Regions from separate parts of the Paenibacillus sp. 01T442 genome, predicted to be linked through region 3. Evidence: predicted binding sites of a transcription regulator. Region 3 holds the regulator's gene; each other region holds the start of a gene.
What was found. Region 3 encodes LexA, which represses DNA repair genes until DNA is damaged. Its sites were predicted from a motif close to CGAACATATGTTCG; they were not measured.
Positions count from the first base shown of each region.

Region 1 (6,315 bases), on a different contig from region 3:
ATCTTTTTCCTCTTCAAAAATGCGGATATTTCTTTCCATTAAGCTTCTTTTTACTTTTAATAAATCGGCATGAATGTTTTTGGCAAGCACCTTTGCAACTTTAGAATAGAGCACTCGTAACGTTTCGGAAGACCCCTCTACCTCTCGGGCCTTTTTCAAAATAATCGAATGTATGATGGGCAATAAAGCATAATCTCTCATCATATTGATTTCTTCCGTTGTTGGACGGCCATGTTGAACTACTTTATCGCTAAGTCTGTTCTGAAATGCCTCCTTATGTTGTGGAAGCATCATTCGGCTAGATTCCCACAGTCCGTTCTTTTCCAGCTTTTTACTCATCTGTAATGCCCTCCGATTTTCATCGACCTATCTGCTGCTTGCCCTGCAGTAGTAAGCGATGATGCCCTTACAATAGCAGMACTGCCGTAACGATCCTTTATTTTGTCAGTGACCTTATCTAAAGCTCTTGACTTCACCTGATCTTCAAAGAGGGTCAATTGATATCCCTCATCATCTACAAGGTTACTAAGAGTCACTCCTACGCGGCGTACCGGCATTTTGTCCCAGTAACGATAGAATAGTATCTTGACGGCTTCGTATACTGCATTCGTGTTATTAGTTGGATCAGGCATCTTCATTTGCCGTGAGAAGCCAGTAGGTGTTTCGTAAGGACTGCACATGCAGCTAACTGAGACAACCCTGCCCATATACCCTTTACGACGGCAATCTCGGCAAACCTCCTCTGTGAGTTCGAGAAGAATCGTGTCAACTTCAATACTTTCAGTGTAGTCTCTCGGCAAAGTCATCATGTGGCCGACTGATTTGGGAGCAGCATTAAAAGTGCCAGGTGTGACGGGAGAGTCATCTAAGCCATTCGCGGTTCTCCACATGACTTCAGCATGAATATCTGATTGCTTCCCAAAGCGAGCACGAAATTTATCCTTAAGACGCGGTAGCGGTGTTCTGGCAATATCACCAATCGTAGTCATTCCAAGGCGAGCAAAATGTGCTGTCATTCGCGAGCCGACACCGAACATCTTATTTACTGGTTGCGGCCACAAAAAGGCTTCAACTTCTGTTTTGGGCAAAGTAAAAATGCCACTTTCATTCTTCTTTGCCCATATATCAGTTGCAATTTTAGCAAGTATCTTATTAGAACTTATACCTACTCTTACCCACACCCCTGTTTGACTTAGAACTTTTTGCTGAATCGACTTGGCAATCGTTACAGGATCTCCAAAAAAAGGTACACTTCCAGTAACATCTAAAAATTGCTCATCAATGCTGAAGACTTCAACGAGATCAGTGAACTCTTCATAAATCTTCGTGATCATCAGCGAAACATCAATGTAATGCTGCATGCGTGGACGCATGACAACGAGATCTGGGCATTTATTTAAAGCTTCTCCGAGACGCTCTGCCGTAGTTACTCCATAACTTTTTGCAATCGGGCAAGCGGCTAAAATTATTCCTGATCTGCGTTCAACAGACCCAGCCACAGCAACAGGTTTATTTTTACATCCTGGGTGATCCGCTTTTTCAACGCTGGCGTAGAAGCTCATGCAATCCGCTAATAGAACAATTTTCTCACGTTCTTCCTTCACCCTAACCGCCTCCGCATATTCATTAGCATGGTCATTAGCTCTGCTTTAACCAAACTCCTCAACATTGTGAAATGGTGGATATAACCGCGCACTTTATATTCAACATTAATGCCCAATGAATTCATTTCTGTGTTCAAAACCATAATATCCTGTGTTCTCATCTTTCTTTTAATGCTTTGTAATTCAGGATAAATCGAATGCTCCACTTCTTTAAGATAAAAAAGAACATGATTGTATACAATTTTTTCCCTGTAAATCTTTAGTTCATCCATATCTCTTACTAACATATCCAGCAAAATAGGTAACAAAGTGCACTCTTTAATGATTTGAATATCCTCTTCAGTTTCAATTCTTTGACTAATCACTTTTTTATCACACCACCAAAATACGAACATGTATTCGTATTACATATTATATACCGAACACGTATTCGTTATGCAAGGGAATTTTTAAATATTTTTAGCAATGGATAAAAACACCAAAAACCCAGATGAACTATCTGGGTAAAAGCAAATCTCTTCAAGTTATTCAAACTAGTTTATTGAAATATCATACAGCGTTAGCTTAGTCTGCCTTGCATTATGTAGCAATTACTCCTTCGGAAGCAACCTTACCGATGTTATAAATATCGCCATCGTCAAAGCCCGTCGCTATGAATAATTTGGGTCTATAAAAATTAATGAATTGGTCTTTATTATTCTTAAAAAATTCAATCAGGTACAATGCTGCAATACTTAGTGCAAGAAAAATATAAGCATCATAGTTCTCCTCTGATAACTCATCCATCTTATTGTGTATTAACAAATCAATGTACCTTTGCTCTGGAAAATAGTCGTTGTTACAAGCCCAATCTGAACCTTCCTTATTCCATTCAGATGAACCGGATATGTAATATCTTGTTCCTTCATTACTTTCAAAAATACCCAGATTAAGAGCTATTATTGTACTTGGGAGAGGATCTTTCTTGAAGATAGAGCTAAGAAAACTCTGAAATTCGCTGAATGATCCAGCAATTATCCGTTTCAACTCATCTTTCTCAAGTTCAAAGTTCGTAAGCTCGCTCAATATTAACTCAATTCCGCTGTGTAGCACTGGCTTCTGATCAATAATTTTATATAAGGATTGCTCTATTTTTTCAAAGTCCATACCCCTCACCATCCCTGAAGTTCATACTTTAAAGTTATTCAAAGTTTATATCCAACTTCCTTTTTTAGTGAAAATAACTGACAGTTCACGCGGCGAGGAACTGACCTGATCTACCAGCAGCCTTCTATCTTTACGCTTAGCGTAAGCTATCTTGATTTTTTATATCCCATGAAATATGATTTCTCCAATCATTCCACTTTTCCTTGATTTTTGACCGAAGCCACTCACCACCAAAAGTAGTTGTACCCTCATGGGAGACGTAAATAATCCAATCCATGTTATTATCAAACCAATAACATTCACTAACCTCAAAATACGGTTCTTTATCCCACATTTCGTACTCAAAAAAATCAGAAATCAAAAAGAATGAACCATCTTCCTTTAATTCATACGCTGTCTCTATACGATGTTCTTTAAATATTTCCTTTAATAACTTTAATCTCGCTGATATGTGAATGTATTCTGAATCAAAGGCTATTACATCGTTTCTCTTACAATTAAATAAGGGATACCAATAAGCTTTATTAATATCCCATACATTTCTTACTCTTCTTTCTATTTGCTCCGCCATTTCTTCGGACAACAAAGTTTTTCCCATAGTATCCCCTTTGATTGGATCATCGCCCGATGGTCATCTTATTCCACAATTGATGAATTACACTTGGACCATATTCTTGAGGATAGATCAAAATGGTAATCACCAAAGTAAATAGTAAAATCAAAATCCAGGTAGCAATTATTAGAGATTGATTCAATCGATGAATAAAAGTTATTCCTATAGTTATCAAGACCGTGTTTATGACTAAAATAAACGGAAGCGCGATGATTCTACCTAATCCTGTGTTTGGGAAAAAGTTAAGTAATAAGAAAATTAAGATTAAGCTTGGTATAAGAGCGACTAATAGTTTCAGTAAGTTTATACTTTTTTGCATCTTTATTGTCCTTTATCTACAATAAAATAAGCTGGTAGCGTTAGCTTAAGGCTTTGGTGGCCGATTGTACGGGATGTACATTGTTTTGATTTTTTCAATATTCTTTAATTGTTCATCTGCGCTCCAGTTACCACTACGTCTAGTAGCATGTAACAACCATTTCGCACCATTTGATAACCATTCCGTACGATATGTTTCAAAGGTATAAAGCATGCAATCCACGCCAAACTCAAAAGCGCAGCATACACATATTTCGAAAGATTCATTACCCTTCTCATCATATGTTTGTTTTTCTAATTCATCATAACCACAAACTGGACAAATGTAGCCCATTTCACCCTCCAAAGATGTTCAATTCGTTTTATTGAAACCGTATTGTTTCACATAACATGTATATATTGTTGGAATTTTGCCCGTTACTTAAAGAAAAAGAGCAGCCGCTGTGCTTTGAAATCTTTATTTGTTTGTTATTTTTCGAGATATATAAACGATCGGGAACCAAAACATTACTCCGTGTCCAGCTCCGACTACAGCCATTATTATTGGCATAAAAAATATCGATAGTAATCCTCCCTGATATCCGTGAACTTCTTTATCGCCTACATTGAAAACAAAATCATTAGAACTTATTGAATAAATAAACATACATAATCCTATTACTAATCCCAAAATCCCATAAACAATCACTGATTTCTTCACTACTGCTCTCATAATAATTTCCTTTACCTAGTTTATTAAATGACTTTGCTAACAGGTTACTCACGTCTCTCTTCCCGCACTGGCTTCACGTGCTGTGGAATGTCGCGGTTATTTGTCGTGACATATTCAACATCAAAGGATCCACGATAGCCAAATAGCGGTCCAAAAAATCTGTTTTTCACTTGCACATTTATTTGGAACTTTCCTTTTTCATCATCGTACCACTCGCAGACATCAGCATATCCGGAGAATATCATTGGAAACCGAAAGCCCAGAATCCCCTCATAAAAAAATTGTTTCCCAGAAAGTAGCCCCATTCCGCCATTCTCCGCAACAAACATATCGATTTCCACTGCCAAATGCTGGTGAGTACCTAAATAATCGATAATTTTGCGTCGTTTTTCACTGTAAATCATCGTAGCATCAAAACGTCTGACTCGGTTTGGAAATTGATATGTCCGAATCCAAGTAACAGTCTCTCGCCCAAAGCTATCCCTGTATGCGTAATTCTCGATCGTGAAAGGAATATGCTTACCACCCTGCGGAAAAAGGATGTTTCGCCAAGTACCTAGTGCTAGGAACGGAAGTGTAAACCATTTACCATACCAAACATGTTCCATAACTCCTTTTCCAATAGACGCTATTTGATTTTCGCTTTCGAAGCTAAATCGTTTTTGGATCTGAGGATGGAGCTTGGCAAAATCTTCACCGAGGGCCTTTTCGTAGATTGAGGTCATGTTTGGTTACCCCTTTCAGGTGAATTTCGGAGACATCTTTTAGCACTTGAAAGCTCTGTTACGTTTAGCAGACTGGTTATCGATAAGGCCATCATCGCCATATTCAGAGTAATTGGGTTGAAAGGCGCTACGTAGGTCGCTGGATGTGATGCCGCACTTAATCCAAGAAGAATTAAAACCATGATATTGAATTTATGCAGTCTTCTTCGGTTTTTGCCGCTCAAAATAAGAAACAAGAATCCGATTACGATTTCTCCTAATCCCATCAAAATCAGGAGTAGCCTTCCGTAGTCAGCAATACCTGGGATACTCGTTAAAATGTCCATTTCCCCCGAATCTGGAACTAACAGCTTTGGTACAAGTCTTTGGTACAAGTCTTTGGTACAAGTCCTTGGTACACCCAAATGCTAAATAAGCTTATTGTTATCACAATCTCCGAAATTGAACGCCTGATCAATACAGATGGAGAAATCCCCTGCTCTAGCCAAAGACGCAAACAGTCAAAACTCCATGCTGTCGCCCACCCCATTATCGGTCGGAATATGAATCCATCGATCCATGTGCCAAATGCGCCAAAACGAGTTCTATAATCATATCTTGTTAAGAAACGGATTCCATCAACTGTAGGCACATAACGCCAAAAGCCGGCTCCATCAGATATTAACGAGATGGGATTAGATGAACTGAACTTCAGGGTAGAGGTCATAATGCCGTCTTTCTCTTTGTTACCTACCGATTCGCCTTCTCCCGCAATACAAAGCCCAAAACCGATTTTGGTTTTATATAAAAAGCGCTGGGGATGTTCTTCATTGGATTTAGGAATATATGTAATCTCTGAGAACCTTAAGTCCCATTGTTGATGCAAATTAGGTGTTTGCGTATATGTCCACAATGTTTCCATTGGTACCTTCATAAGAATTTCTACATAAATGGGTTTTCTATTGATCATGGCTACCTCCTGTTTCCACATTATTTCGATAAATTCCAACTAATTCCTTCTTAATCTGAAAGTAGAAGGAACTCTACGCTATTCTGCTTATTCGTCAATGAAAAAGGGAACAGCTGCCAGACGTGTGATCTGCTCCCTAGATTTAAATTAGATTTTAATCCTGTAAAATGGTCATCCTGCCTTTAAAAAAGTCGACCTCAAAAAATCTGTCAAAGCAAATGAACAATCGTTCTCCCGTTAAAGAAATG
Region 1 is NZ_JBFTPF010000112.1:4,207-10,521, forward strand. It holds gene AC1DLM_RS32835 (YhjD family protein) at 1-339, opposite strand, end outside; gene AC1DLM_RS32840 (DNA polymerase IV) at 336-1,562, opposite strand; gene AC1DLM_RS32845 (YhjD family protein) at 1,601-1,969, opposite strand; gene AC1DLM_RS32850 (hypothetical protein) at 2,184-2,750, opposite strand; gene AC1DLM_RS32855 (hypothetical protein) at 2,887-3,348, opposite strand; gene AC1DLM_RS32860 (hypothetical protein) at 3,728-4,015, opposite strand; gene AC1DLM_RS32865 (hypothetical protein) at 4,139-4,393, opposite strand; gene AC1DLM_RS32870 (DUF4166 domain-containing protein) at 4,438-5,118, opposite strand; gene AC1DLM_RS32875 (DoxX-like family protein) at 5,115-5,444, opposite strand; gene AC1DLM_RS32880 (hypothetical protein) at 5,462-6,067, opposite strand.
Region 1: a site for LexA is predicted at 1,993-2,006, ahead of AC1DLM_RS32845 (YhjD family protein). Genes of this name have one in related genera too.

Region 2 (6,640 bases), on a different contig from region 3:
GCATGCAGCTCCAACAACGAGAATGATCGCGATCCAGATGGCAGTCATCATCTTGTTCACCTCCTCGTTGGTTTCTCCAAGGTGTTAGCCTGGGGTACCTTCGGTTTTTTAATCCGATTCAATTGTTTGACTAGTCATACATACCCTTAAAATGTAAGAGTATGGCTTTTAAATGAATGCGCACAGTGCGTTAGGGCACCATAGTGCTAATAATCCATAATCAACAGTGTAAAAATTGGCGGTTTTTACAGCTGTCTTCTCAAAATCAATGAAATTTAGTATGATTTTGAATACATTATGAAAATATACACTGTTATTTTATCTTTTGTCGAAGAAGCTTGTCAAGCGAATGTCCTAGAGTTGATTATTTAGACCCAAAACACAATCGCAAATAGTTAATGTCATTAAGTTTCTTCAAAACTAATTAACGTGATTAATTATCCTCGAATCCATCCTCCATAAACTCCATCTCTTCCTCGTCTGATTCATTACTTATGAGCCCCAAAACCTTAGTAACTATGGCACCCGTGTAACCTCTTCGCATTAGAAATGCCGCAGTTTTACGCTTTCTATCCATTAGTTTTCCCGAAGTTTGCTTCCATTTCGTTCTCGCTATTTTCAGTGCCCCGACATACTCATCCTCTGGATTAATCAACTCCATGGTACTTTTAACCACATCTTGATGAATCCCTTTTTGTTGAAGTTCTTGTCGAATCAGATTACGTCCTTTGCGTTGAGAAATTACTCGGTTGTCCGTCCACATCTTAGCGAATTCTTCATCATTGACGTATTTATTTTCAATTAGCTTGTCACTCGCCCAATCAATAATAGGCGCTTCAAAACCTTTCTCTTTCAATTTACGTTTCACCTCAGATAGGGAATGCGGACGTCTCCCTACCATATGGAGAGCTTTTACATAGGCCATATTTCGCTCTTCATCTAAAATGATAGCTTCAATCGCTTGCTGATATAGGGATTCTCCTTTGTTCAAACGATGCTTGATCAGAATATCTTCATGAACAGAAAAAGCGTACTCCTCATTCAGATAAATGTTATAGCGATGTCTTCCTTGTTTTTGTTTTTCCACTTTGGTTATTACTTGTAATTCTTCCTCTTCGTGATTCATCTCAACAATCCCCCAAATGAAGAAAAAACACCCCAACACAAGGTTAAGGTGCTTCATCCATCCTATTTTTCAAACCTATTCAAAAGCTGTTTCCAACTCGTCTTCTTCTTCATCCGTGTTCGGACCAACAACTTTAATCAAATTACTATTTTCTCTAATTCTTAGCTCAATCGTTTCGGAGATCGCTTTGTTATCTTTCAAGAATTGCTTCGCGTTCTCACGTCCTTGGCCAAGACGCTCACCTTCATACGAATACCAAGCGCCGCTCTTATTCACGATATCCAGCTCAGTTCCGATATCAATAATGCTACCTTCGCGTGAGATACCTTCACCGTACATAATATCGACTTCAGCTTGTTTAAATGGAGGTGCTACTTTATTCTTAACAACCTTAATTCTCGTACGGTTACCAACCATGTCATTGCCTTGCTTGATCGTTTCAATACGACGAACATCCAATCGAACGGAAGAGTAGAACTTCAATGCACGTCCACCCGGAGTAGTCTCTGGATTTCCGAACATAACGCCAACCTTTTCACGCAATTGGTTGATGAAGATAGCGATAACTTTAGATTTATTGATTGCACCAGACAGCTTACGAAGCGCTTGTGACATCAAACGTGCTTGAAGACCTACGTGAGAATCCCCCATGTCGCCTTCAATTTCTGCTTTCGGTACTAGTGCTGCAACGGAGTCGATAACAATAATATCTACCGCACCACTACGAACAAGCGCTTCAGCGATTTCAAGTGCTTGCTCACCTGTATCTGGTTGTGAAAGCAATAATTCATCTATATTAATTCCAAGCTTGCTTGCATAAGAAGGATCTAACGCATGCTCCGCATCGATAAAGGCAGCTTGTCCACCCACTCTTTGAACTTCAGCAATCGCATGTAAAGCTACAGTTGTTTTACCTGATGACTCTGGTCCGTAAACTTCAATAATTCTTCCGCGTGGGAATCCACCTATTCCAAGTGCGATATCCAGAGCAAGTGCGCCCGAAGAAATCGTTTCAACTTGCATATGAGTAGATTCTCCAAGTTTCATAATGGAGCCTTTTCCGAACTGTTTCTCAATTTGACGTAATGCATTATCTAGCGCGGCACGACGATCTGACAAAACGACCACTTCCTTCTATCATTATAGGTATATGATAACTTGTTTTGGCATGTTTGCCAAGCATTTTTTCGAACATACATTCGTTTTTTTGCYAACAAACAAAAAACCGTAACAAAGTTATCGCTTTGCTACGGTTCTTCCGTTAACTAACTCTGATTATAGAGGATTTCTAGTTTTCTTTCAACTGTTTCCATAATTGATAGAGTGCACGTTTAGCAGCTCTTAATTTAATTGACTCCCTATTGCCTGAAAGTTGGAGAGTAAACACTTCCGTCTTCGCATGCTTTTGTGCTAATCCCACATAGACCAGCCCTACAGGCTTCCCTTCAGACGGGCTTGGACCCGCCACACCGGTCACGGAGATGCCAAAGTCACTACCAGTCCTAACTAGCAACTGTTCGGCTAAAATGACCGCTGTTTCGCTGCTAACAGCACCCGGAGCACCTTCCCCCTCCAAAATATCCATTGGCACACCGAGCAGCTTATGTTTTAACGCGTTTGAGTAAACGATAATCCCGCCTAAGAAAGTTTCTGAGCTACCTGGTACTGTCGTTATTAAATCACTGAGCAAACCTCCCGTACAGCTCTCAGCGACTGTTAACGTCTTCTTGCGGGCTGCCAGCAATTGCAAGACTACCGTTTCAATAGGGACGTCCTGATCCGCATATAGATACTCACCAAGGCGCTTCTTAATTTCGGCTTCCGTCGCTTCCAGCTTCAGCTCGCCTTCTGCTGCCGCATGGGCACGCGTTGTTAATCGTATTGTTACTTCAGCTTCTTTGGCGTAAGGAGCAATTGTCGGGTCAGTCTGTGATTGAATCAAATCTAACAACTGATGCTCCAAATTGGACTCACCTATGCCTGCAAACTTCAACATTTTCGAATACAGCGGAACTTCATTTGTCATTCGTAATTGAAGCCAAGGCATCGCATATTTGGTAAACATCGGCTTCATTTCTTTCGGAGGTCCCGGTAAAAGCACGAAATGTGCCCCCTCGAATGTGAGCGCATTTCCAACAGCCAAACCTGTCTCGTTATGTAAGGGATCGCTTCCTTCTAGCATAAGCGCTTGACGACGATTGCTTTCCACCATATGAATCCCTCTAGAAGCAAACATCTCAGAAATAGCCTCCATAGAAGGCTCGTGAAGCACCAGATTACGGCCAGTCAGTGTAGCTAATACATCCTTAGTCAGATCATCCTGCGTTGGCCCTAATCCTCCTGTACAGATCACAACATCAGCTCGAGAAGCAGCTAATCGAAGGCTGTCCAACAAGCGCTGCTCATTATCTCCAACAACCGTTTGAAAGTACATATCAATCCCTAGTGCTGCACATTCTCTAGAAATAAACTGCGCATTGGTATTCACGATTTGACCAAGCAACAGTTCTGTTCCTACCGCAATGATTTCTGCTTTCATTTATGCACCCTCCTTAAAATGAGAAAACCTCTAACGTGATCGCTCGTTATTGATCGACCGCGTTTAGAGGTAAAGTTTAATGGAACTATGACTTTTCAGAAAAGTCTATGACATGTTTATTTTTAACGAAATATTCCACACCTGAATAAACGGTAATAATTGCTGCAGCCCAACTAGCTATAACATCAAAGCGAAAATCTAGAAACGTAAATGGAAAATTATTAATCAGCAGTGCAATGATGGCTGTAATTTGAGCCGCGGTCTTCGCTTTGCCCCATTTGCTGGCCGCCATGACTGTACCCTCTAAGAGGGCAATTTGACGAAGTCCAGTCACAGCCCATTCTCTGCTAATAATGACAATAACGATCCAAGCATCAACTTTATCCATTTCTACTAATGAAACAAGTACAGCGGTAACAAGCAGCTTGTCTGCCAATGGATCCAAAAGCTTGCCCAAATTCGTAACAAGATTACGTTTCCTAGCAATGTAACCATCTAAGCTATCTGTACTCGCAGCAATAATAAAAATTAAAGCAGCAATAATTTGATTATACGTTATGCTAAACTCCTCTATCCGTATTTGAGGAAATTTTACCTTAATCAACAAAAAGAACATGATGATGGGTACTAATAAAATTCTCGCTACGGTGATGCGGTTAGCTAAGTTCATGCAATTACCTCCCCGGATAAGTCAAACTCATAGGAGTGGGTAACACGAACTTTCGCAAGTTCTCCAATGTTCAATTTGGCATTCGAAACGAATACTTCACCATCAATTTCAGGTGCGTCGAATTGGGAGCGCCCAATATATACGTCGCTTCTGCCATCGTATCTTTCAATAAGCACGTCAATTTCTTGCCCAATACGTCGACCGCCGCGAATATTTGAAATTTCACGTTGAATTTCCATAATTGCGTTAGCCCGGTATTCTTTCACATCATCAGGCACTTGATCCGGCAGTCTTGCTGCTGGCGTATCATCTTCTTTGGAGTAGGCAAACACACCAAGACGATCGAACTGAACATCACGCACGAATTGTTTTAAGTTCTCAAAATCTTGTTCAGTCTCACCTGGGAAACCAACAATAAGCGACGTACGCAAAGCAACATCTGGAATCGCTTCGCGAATTTTACGAACGAGTTCTCGCGTATCCTTTTGGCGGCCTGGTCTACGCATACGCTTAAGAATAGAATCTTCACTATGCTGCAAAGGCATATCAATGTACTTGCATACTTTAGGATTCGTTGCCATCACTTCAATCAGTTCATCACTGAAGAAGCCCGGGTATGCATAGTGCAGACGTACCCACTCAATGCCTTCAACTTCACTTACTTTGTTCAGCAAGGTAGGAAGCATGAAGCTATCATAAATATCCGTTCCATAGTTTGTGGAATCTTGGGCAATTAAGCTAATTTCCTTAACGCCTTGAGCCGCAAGGTTAGCAACTTCTGCAACGACCGATTCCATGCTTCTGCTCTTAAAAGCACCGCGCATAATTGGAATGGAGCAGAATGTACAAGCGTTATCGCAACCTTCTGCAATTTTCACATAGGCTGTATAACGAGGAGTCGTCATCAGTCTAGGAAGGTCAGCGTCATAGTTAAATACCGGATTCCCTACTAGAACCGGTTTCTTCCCTCTAAGCGCTTCGTCCACAATGTGATTAATTTTATCAAAATCACCCGTACCTACAATGCCATCGATCTCAGGCATCTCTTCCATTAACTGCTTTTTGTATCGTTGTGTTAAACAGCCTGAAACGATTAGCGCCTTGAGATTCGCTGTTTGTTTCAGTTCTGCCATATCCAAAATTGTATTTACGGATTCTTCTTTAGCTGCATCAATGAACCCGCAAGTGTTCACGATAATGACTGTAGCATCTTCCTTGTTGTCTACAAGTTGGAAACCCCGGCCATGAATTAAACCTGACATAATCTCGGAATCAACTAAATTCTTCTCGCATCCGAGAGTAACTACTTTAACCTTTTCTGTCATGAAAGAAACAACCTCCAATAGTCCTAAAAAACACTCCCTACCAGTATAATACAAGCCAATAGGGGTGTCAAAATGTAAAAACCCCCTGCATCCAGGGGGTTTTCCTTCAAGTAAGCATATATTCCTGATTATTTCATATTAACAAACTGCAAATCCAATGGAATATCTGCTTTCCGAAGCAACGCGATAACAGCCTGTAAATCGTCACGGCTCTTCCCGGTTACACGGATTTGATCCCCTTGAATTTGAGTTTTCACTTTCAATTTTGAATCACGAATCAGTATATTAATTTTCTTGGAGTTGTCTTGATCGACACCTTGTTTCATGCTGATTTTCTGTCTAACTGTAGAACCAGCTGCTGGCTCTACTTTGGAATATTCGAGATTTTTAATCGAGATTCCACGTTTGGTCATTTTTGCATGCATAATATCAAGGACGTTCTGAAGCTTAAACTCATCATCCGAAGTGACAACAAGCTGATCTTTATCTAATTTAATGCTACTTTTACTTCCTTTAAAATCAAAACGGGTCAACATCTCTTTCTCCGCTTGTTGAATCGCATTATTCAGTTCTTGCATATCCACTTTGGATACAATATCAAATGAACTCTCTGAACTCATCTACATCCCAACATCCCTTCCATCAAATTACAATAGCATTATAGCAAGAACACATAAAAAAGGAAATATCCAACCGCCAATGGCATCGAATATTTCCCATCAAACTATTTTCATTACCCGGGAAAGCGCAGGAACTGGCAAATTGCTAGCTTTTCTGCAAATTCAGTTGAACCCGCTTCGGATTCGGCGTATCGCCAACAGGTACGAGAGTGCCATTGACCATGAGCTGCAATGCACTAGCTGCACCAACATTCAAAAAAGCTGAACTTGCTAAATCAAATGTATCCGTATCACCGGAATTATACAGTTTCTGTCTTAGCAACTCCCCCTTCTCACCCTCAGGGGTAAGTGCATTAACAG
Region 2 is NZ_JBFTPF010000089.1:675-7,314, reverse strand. It holds gene rny (ribonuclease Y) at 1-51, opposite strand, end outside; gene AC1DLM_RS31010 (regulatory protein RecX) at 434-1,126, opposite strand; gene recA (recombinase RecA) at 1,202-2,245, opposite strand; gene AC1DLM_RS31000 (competence/damage-inducible protein A) at 2,415-3,665, opposite strand; gene pgsA (CDP-diacylglycerol--glycerol-3-phosphate 3-phosphatidyltransferase) at 3,751-4,335, opposite strand; gene rimO (30S ribosomal protein S12 methylthiotransferase RimO) at 4,332-5,660, opposite strand; gene AC1DLM_RS30985 (YajQ family cyclic di-GMP-binding protein) at 5,789-6,280, opposite strand; partial or broken gene AC1DLM_RS30980 (RodZ domain-containing protein) at 6,426-6,640, opposite strand, start outside.
Region 2: a site for LexA is predicted at 2,315-2,328, ahead of recA (recombinase RecA). Genes of this name have one in related genera too.

Region 3 (5,525 bases):
TGCTATGTAGCTTGGTCTGCTAGTAACCGCAGCCCAATGATTCGGATTCCAGCTTCCCGCGGTCTAAGCACGCGTGTTGAAGTTCGTAACCCGGATCCAGCGGCAAATCCTTACCTTGCACTTGCGGTTATGCTTGCAGCAGGTTTGGATGGCATTAAGAACAAAATGCAGCTTCCTCCGCCAACAGATCGCAACATTTATGTGATGACGGAAGAAGAGCGTGAAGCTGAAGGCATTCCTAGCTTGCCTCTTAACTTGAAACAAGCACTAGACGAGTTGCTTCGTGACGATGTCGTTTGCGACACACTTGGTGAGCATGCGCTAGCGCATTTCTACGAGTTGAAAGAAATTGAGTGGGATATGTATCGTACGCAAGTTCACCAATGGGAGAGAGATCAATATCTGTCTCTGTACTAAAATGATTAAAACCCTCGGCGCTGTAAGCGTTGAGGGTTTTTCTTTTTGACACTGTTTGAGGCGAGAGATGCTTCTCCATTGGGCGTGGTGATGTGTGGCAGGTTGGTTGCGAGTAGAGTTGCGGGGGGAGAGTTTTGTAATTATCTCGTGTTCCGGCAAATAAATGGATTTTCTACAGTTAAAATTCTGGATTTTCCGATCAAATCCAGAATAGATGGATTACCTACAGTTAATTTTAACCATATTACTCGATTTGATCAAAAGTGGCAGAATTACCTTCATGTTTTCCATCTAAAACGAGTTTTCGAGGAAATTCATCGATAATAGCTGTAGATTTTCCAGTTAATTCAAGTTTGTGCAGCATTACACTAGCCAATCTAAGCTACAACTCTGCTAAAAACGACTGTGTGACGAGAATACGCGTTCGTACCACTCTCATCCACAAAGAATGTTGACCTTCCCGAAGTTCATAACACGTATTCACGAGCGACTTTGATAGAAATCTCCTTATCGAATGCTGTTCATGCTACATTGCCAACCTCTAAGGMGGTATTGTATGATTAGAAGGACAACTAGATACTTAACGCCCGTCGGTCACGCATAGAATGAACTGATMGGCTTTTTAACGCGAAGGAGACTAATTGAACTATGGACAATTTCAATCGAAATTTAGAAAAGTATGCAGAGTTAGTGATTCGAATCGGGGTTAACTTGAATAAAGGCCAAGATTTGTTGGTTGAAGCTCCCATAGAAACATTGGATTTAACAAGATTAATCGTTCAGAAAGCGTATGAGGCTGGAGCGAATTTTGTCCATGTGCATTGGCAGGATGATGTCGTTACGCGAAATAAATTTGATTATGCATCAGAAGATTCAATGGACTACTACCCGGAGTGGTATACGACGATGCTTGAACGTTTTGTTGAAAACGGAGGGGCCTTATTGAACATTAAGGTACCGAATCCGAATCTGTACGATGGCATTGATGCCAGCCTGATTTCAAGAGCTTCCAAAGCCGCATCAACGGCAAGAGCCAAGTATCAGCACTATGTACGAACAGGTGAGTTTAGCTGGTGTTTAATTAAAGCACCAACTGAAGCTTGGGCTTCGATTGTGTATGCGGATTTGCCAGAGGAGCAGCGTATTCCTGCGATGTGGGATGCTATTTTCCAAATTAACCGTGTATATGAAGAGAACCCCGTAGCAGCTTGGCAGTCCCATTTGGATACGCTGAAGGCGACACATAGCTTATTGAATGAAAGAAGCTATAAAGCTCTACGTTATCGAGCAACGGGTACGGATTTGCGTGTTGAACTGCCAGAAGGACACATTTGGCTAGGTGGGGATAATGAGAACGCTCGCGGTATCCGTTATGTAGCGAATATGCCAACGGAGGAAGTGTTCACCATCCCAAACCGAACAGGTGTTAGTGGTACGGTAGCGAGTACAATGCCTTTGAATATTAATGGTGCTTTAGTGGACCGGTTTACCTTTACGTTCGAAGCGGGCAAGGTTGTGGACTTCCAAGCGGAGGTTGGTTATGACCATTTGGCACGATTACTTGATATGGATGAAGGCGCGAGGTATTTAGGTGAGGTTGCACTCGTGCCGTTTGATTCCCCGATTTCCAATTTAAATCGTATTTTCTACAACACAGGCATCGACGAGAATGCTTCCTGTCACTTAGCGCTGGGTAGTTGCTATCCGATTAATTTAAAGGATGGCACTAAGTTATCGAATGAAGAGTTGAAGGCTCGCGGAGGGAATAGCTCCTTGATTCATGTGGATTTTATGATTGGTTCTGCTGAGCTTGAAATCGATGGAGAACTTGCAGATGGGACGATCGAACCGATCTTCCGTGCGGGGAACTGGGTATTGACGTTTTAAATGCAAAAAGCAAGGCTCTCAAGTGTTAATCCACTTTGGGAGCCTTGCTTTTTTGTGGTGTCTGCCGTTCTTACATATCTCGGAATAAACCAATGACACGACCAAGGATCGTTACATTTTTCAATAAAATTGGTTGTAAAGCGGAGTTCTCCGGTTGAAGGCGAATATGATCCTTCTCCTTGTAGAAACGCTTAACTGTAGCTTCATCATCTTCTGTCATTGCGACAACGATATCACCGTTATTCGCTGTTTGTTGCTGTTTAACGATGACATAGTCGCCATTATGAATACCAGCTTCAATCATACTGTCACCCATAATGCTAAGCATGAACACGTTGTTATCACCAACCATGCTTGAAGGAAGAGGGAAATAATCTTCGATATTCTCAGTGGCAGTAATAGGAACACCAGCCGTTACTTTACCAACAAGGGGAACACGAGCGACGGAGACGGCGAATTGGGATTCAGCACCATCAAGCCCTAGAATTTCAATAGCACGCGGTTTGGTTGGATCTCGACGAATCATGCCTTTTTTCTCAAGACGTTCCAAATGGCCATGCACAGTAGAACTAGAGGCTAGTCCAACTGCTTCGCCGATTTCTCGAACGGAAGGAGGGTAGCCTTTATCTTTCACTTCGTTCTTAATGAATTCCATTATTGCTTGTTGACGCTGCGAAATTTTACTCATAAGATATCACTCCAATACTGGGAATCATTACCCAAAGTATAACATAGAACCCGAGTTCGTACAAACATAAGTTCGAAAAACGGTTGACTCAAACATGTGTTCGTGTTATTCTAATATCAGAACAAATGTTTGGGGGATGAATTTTATGTATATGGCTTATTCACAATCTAACGGAACAACAACACTTCGGGGTACTGCTCATGCATCCAAAGGGATGACGATTAAACGCGGTTATGCGAAGCTACTTCTTCGTTTCATACTGATAGCAGTAATTCTTGGAACAGTGTTGTCGTTCGGTGCGATCGTACAAGCCTATGCAGGTGATGGTACTGTTACCGTGTCTACACCAATCACTTCCGCGCAACCATTAGCGAAAGATACTCAAAACGAGAAAGTTGTTATTCAAAGTGGTGATACGCTATGGGGAATTGCAGAAACTCACAAAAAGAAGGGTGAGAACACGCGTTCCTACGTCGAAAAATTGAAAGCATTTAATCACTTAACGAACAGTTCACTGCAAGAGGGGCAAGTTCTATTACTACCTTAATGAAATAATTCTTAGTTCACTATATAGATGTTTGTTTAAGACATAGTCGTCTGTTGCTATGTCTCTTTGCTTTGTATCCTTGACAATCCTATTCGGTGATGGCAAAGTAATACTCATATTGAAATTTTGACTGGGAGGATTACAATGAGTGACAGCATGGATAAGACGATTGAGCGAATCAATGAACTAGCTCGAAAGGCGAAGACAGTTGGCCTAACGGATGCAGAGATTGATGAGCGAAATGAGCTAAGGAAAATCTATATTAATGCCTTCAGGGGGAACCTAAAGGTTCAACTAGATTCCATTAAGTTTACTGACGAAGAGAAATAAGCCTACACACATAGATACTACATTCAAAGGGGAAATGAATGATGACGTTGAAAGCTGTGCTATTTGATTTGGATGATACYCTGTTATGGGACGATCGTAGTGTGGAGGAAGCTTTTGCTGCAACATGCGCAGAAGCAGCGAAGCAAGTCAATGGGTTGAACCCAGAGGAATTAGAAGCATCTGTTCGAAAGGAAGCAAGGAGTTTATATGAATCATTCGAGACGTTCCCATTTACCAAAATGATTGGGATTAACCCGTTTGAAGGACTGTGGGCCAATTTCACGCAAGGTGAGGACGAAAACTTCCGTAAATTACAGAAGCTAGCACCTGGCTATCGCACAGAATCATGGACTAGAGGACTTGCAGGACTAGGGATCGAAGATCGTGAGTTAGGGTTCAAGCTAGGTGAATTGTTTGCAGCCGAACGCCGCAGTCGTCCCTATGTATATGAAGAAACATTCCGCGTACTAGACGAGTTGAAAGGCAAATACAAGCTTCTTCTTTTAACGAATGGCTCGCCGGATTTACAGAAAGAGAAATTAGCAGGGGTTCCTGAGATTGCTTCTTACTTTGATCACATCGTGATTTCTGGAGAATTTGGACAAGGGAAGCCAGCAGCGGCTATCTTCAATTATGCATTGGGTCTGCTTGAGATTAGTGTGGATGAAGGTATTATGATCGGGGACAAACTGACGACAGATATTTTGGGGTCAGGAAGCATTGGTATGCGTAACATTTGGATTAATCATCATGGGCTTCAAAGTGGCGATGAGATCGTACCTGCTTATGAAGTGACGCGTCTTCAAGAAATTTTACCAATCATCAATAACGGTTAATTTCGAATAAAGAATAAAGCCCAACAGCTACTTTGGACACAATGGTCTAAAGTGCTATTGGGCTTATTGTGTTAACTTAACAATTAAGCTTTAATAAAGTCAGGATCATCAATGTTGTAAGCTACCCAGCCATCTTTTTCGATGAAAAGGCGAACAGCAACGATTTCACGATTATCCATCAAGGTGAAGAAATGATTCGTGTTCTCAGGAACAGAGATCACATCACCTGGCTCAAGTTCAACATCGAAATAGCCAAGTTCTTCGGATTTGATGATGAAAATTCCTTTTCCAGAAACGATAGCTCGGATTTCATCTTCGGTGTGCGTGTGCACTTGTTCGAATTTTTTCAGAAGCTCTTCAATATTCGGGGTAACATCAGATAAGGAGATGACATCCCAAATTTCATAGCCGCGTCTAGCAGCTAGATCCTTAATCTCAGCTTCATAAGTGGAAATGATCTCTGCTTTTTCATCATCGCTAAGAATGAATTTCTCGCGAAGTGCTACTGGAAGCTTGTTCGCATCCCAATGCTCGTATACGACTTCTTGACTATCTAAGAAGGCTTTAACTTCTGCTTCGCCCTCGATACGTTCATTGGTATTTCGAATTCTAATTTGTGCCACGTTACATCCCTCTTTCATTAATAAATATAACCATATTATAGAGGATATCAAGCTTACTGTCGATGGAAGGATATAAGTTTTTCCGATAAAACCTATAGGGATTATTCATAATTCAAAATCTTTTCATAGAAGCCGTATTCTGTTACACTAAATCTTAACATAATTTGTCGTTTTTTTTAATCCTGATTTAGGAAAAG
Region 3 is NZ_JBFTPF010000026.1:18,595-24,119, reverse strand. It holds gene glnA (type I glutamate--ammonia ligase) at 1-417, shown strand, start outside; gene AC1DLM_RS19575 (aminopeptidase) at 1,066-2,304, shown strand; gene lexA (transcriptional repressor LexA) at 2,375-2,992, opposite strand; gene AC1DLM_RS19565 (LysM peptidoglycan-binding domain-containing protein) at 3,138-3,539, shown strand; gene AC1DLM_RS19560 (DUF896 domain-containing protein) at 3,684-3,869, shown strand; gene AC1DLM_RS19555 (HAD family hydrolase) at 3,911-4,705, shown strand; gene AC1DLM_RS19550 (1,2-dihydroxy-3-keto-5-methylthiopentene dioxygenase) at 4,789-5,328, opposite strand.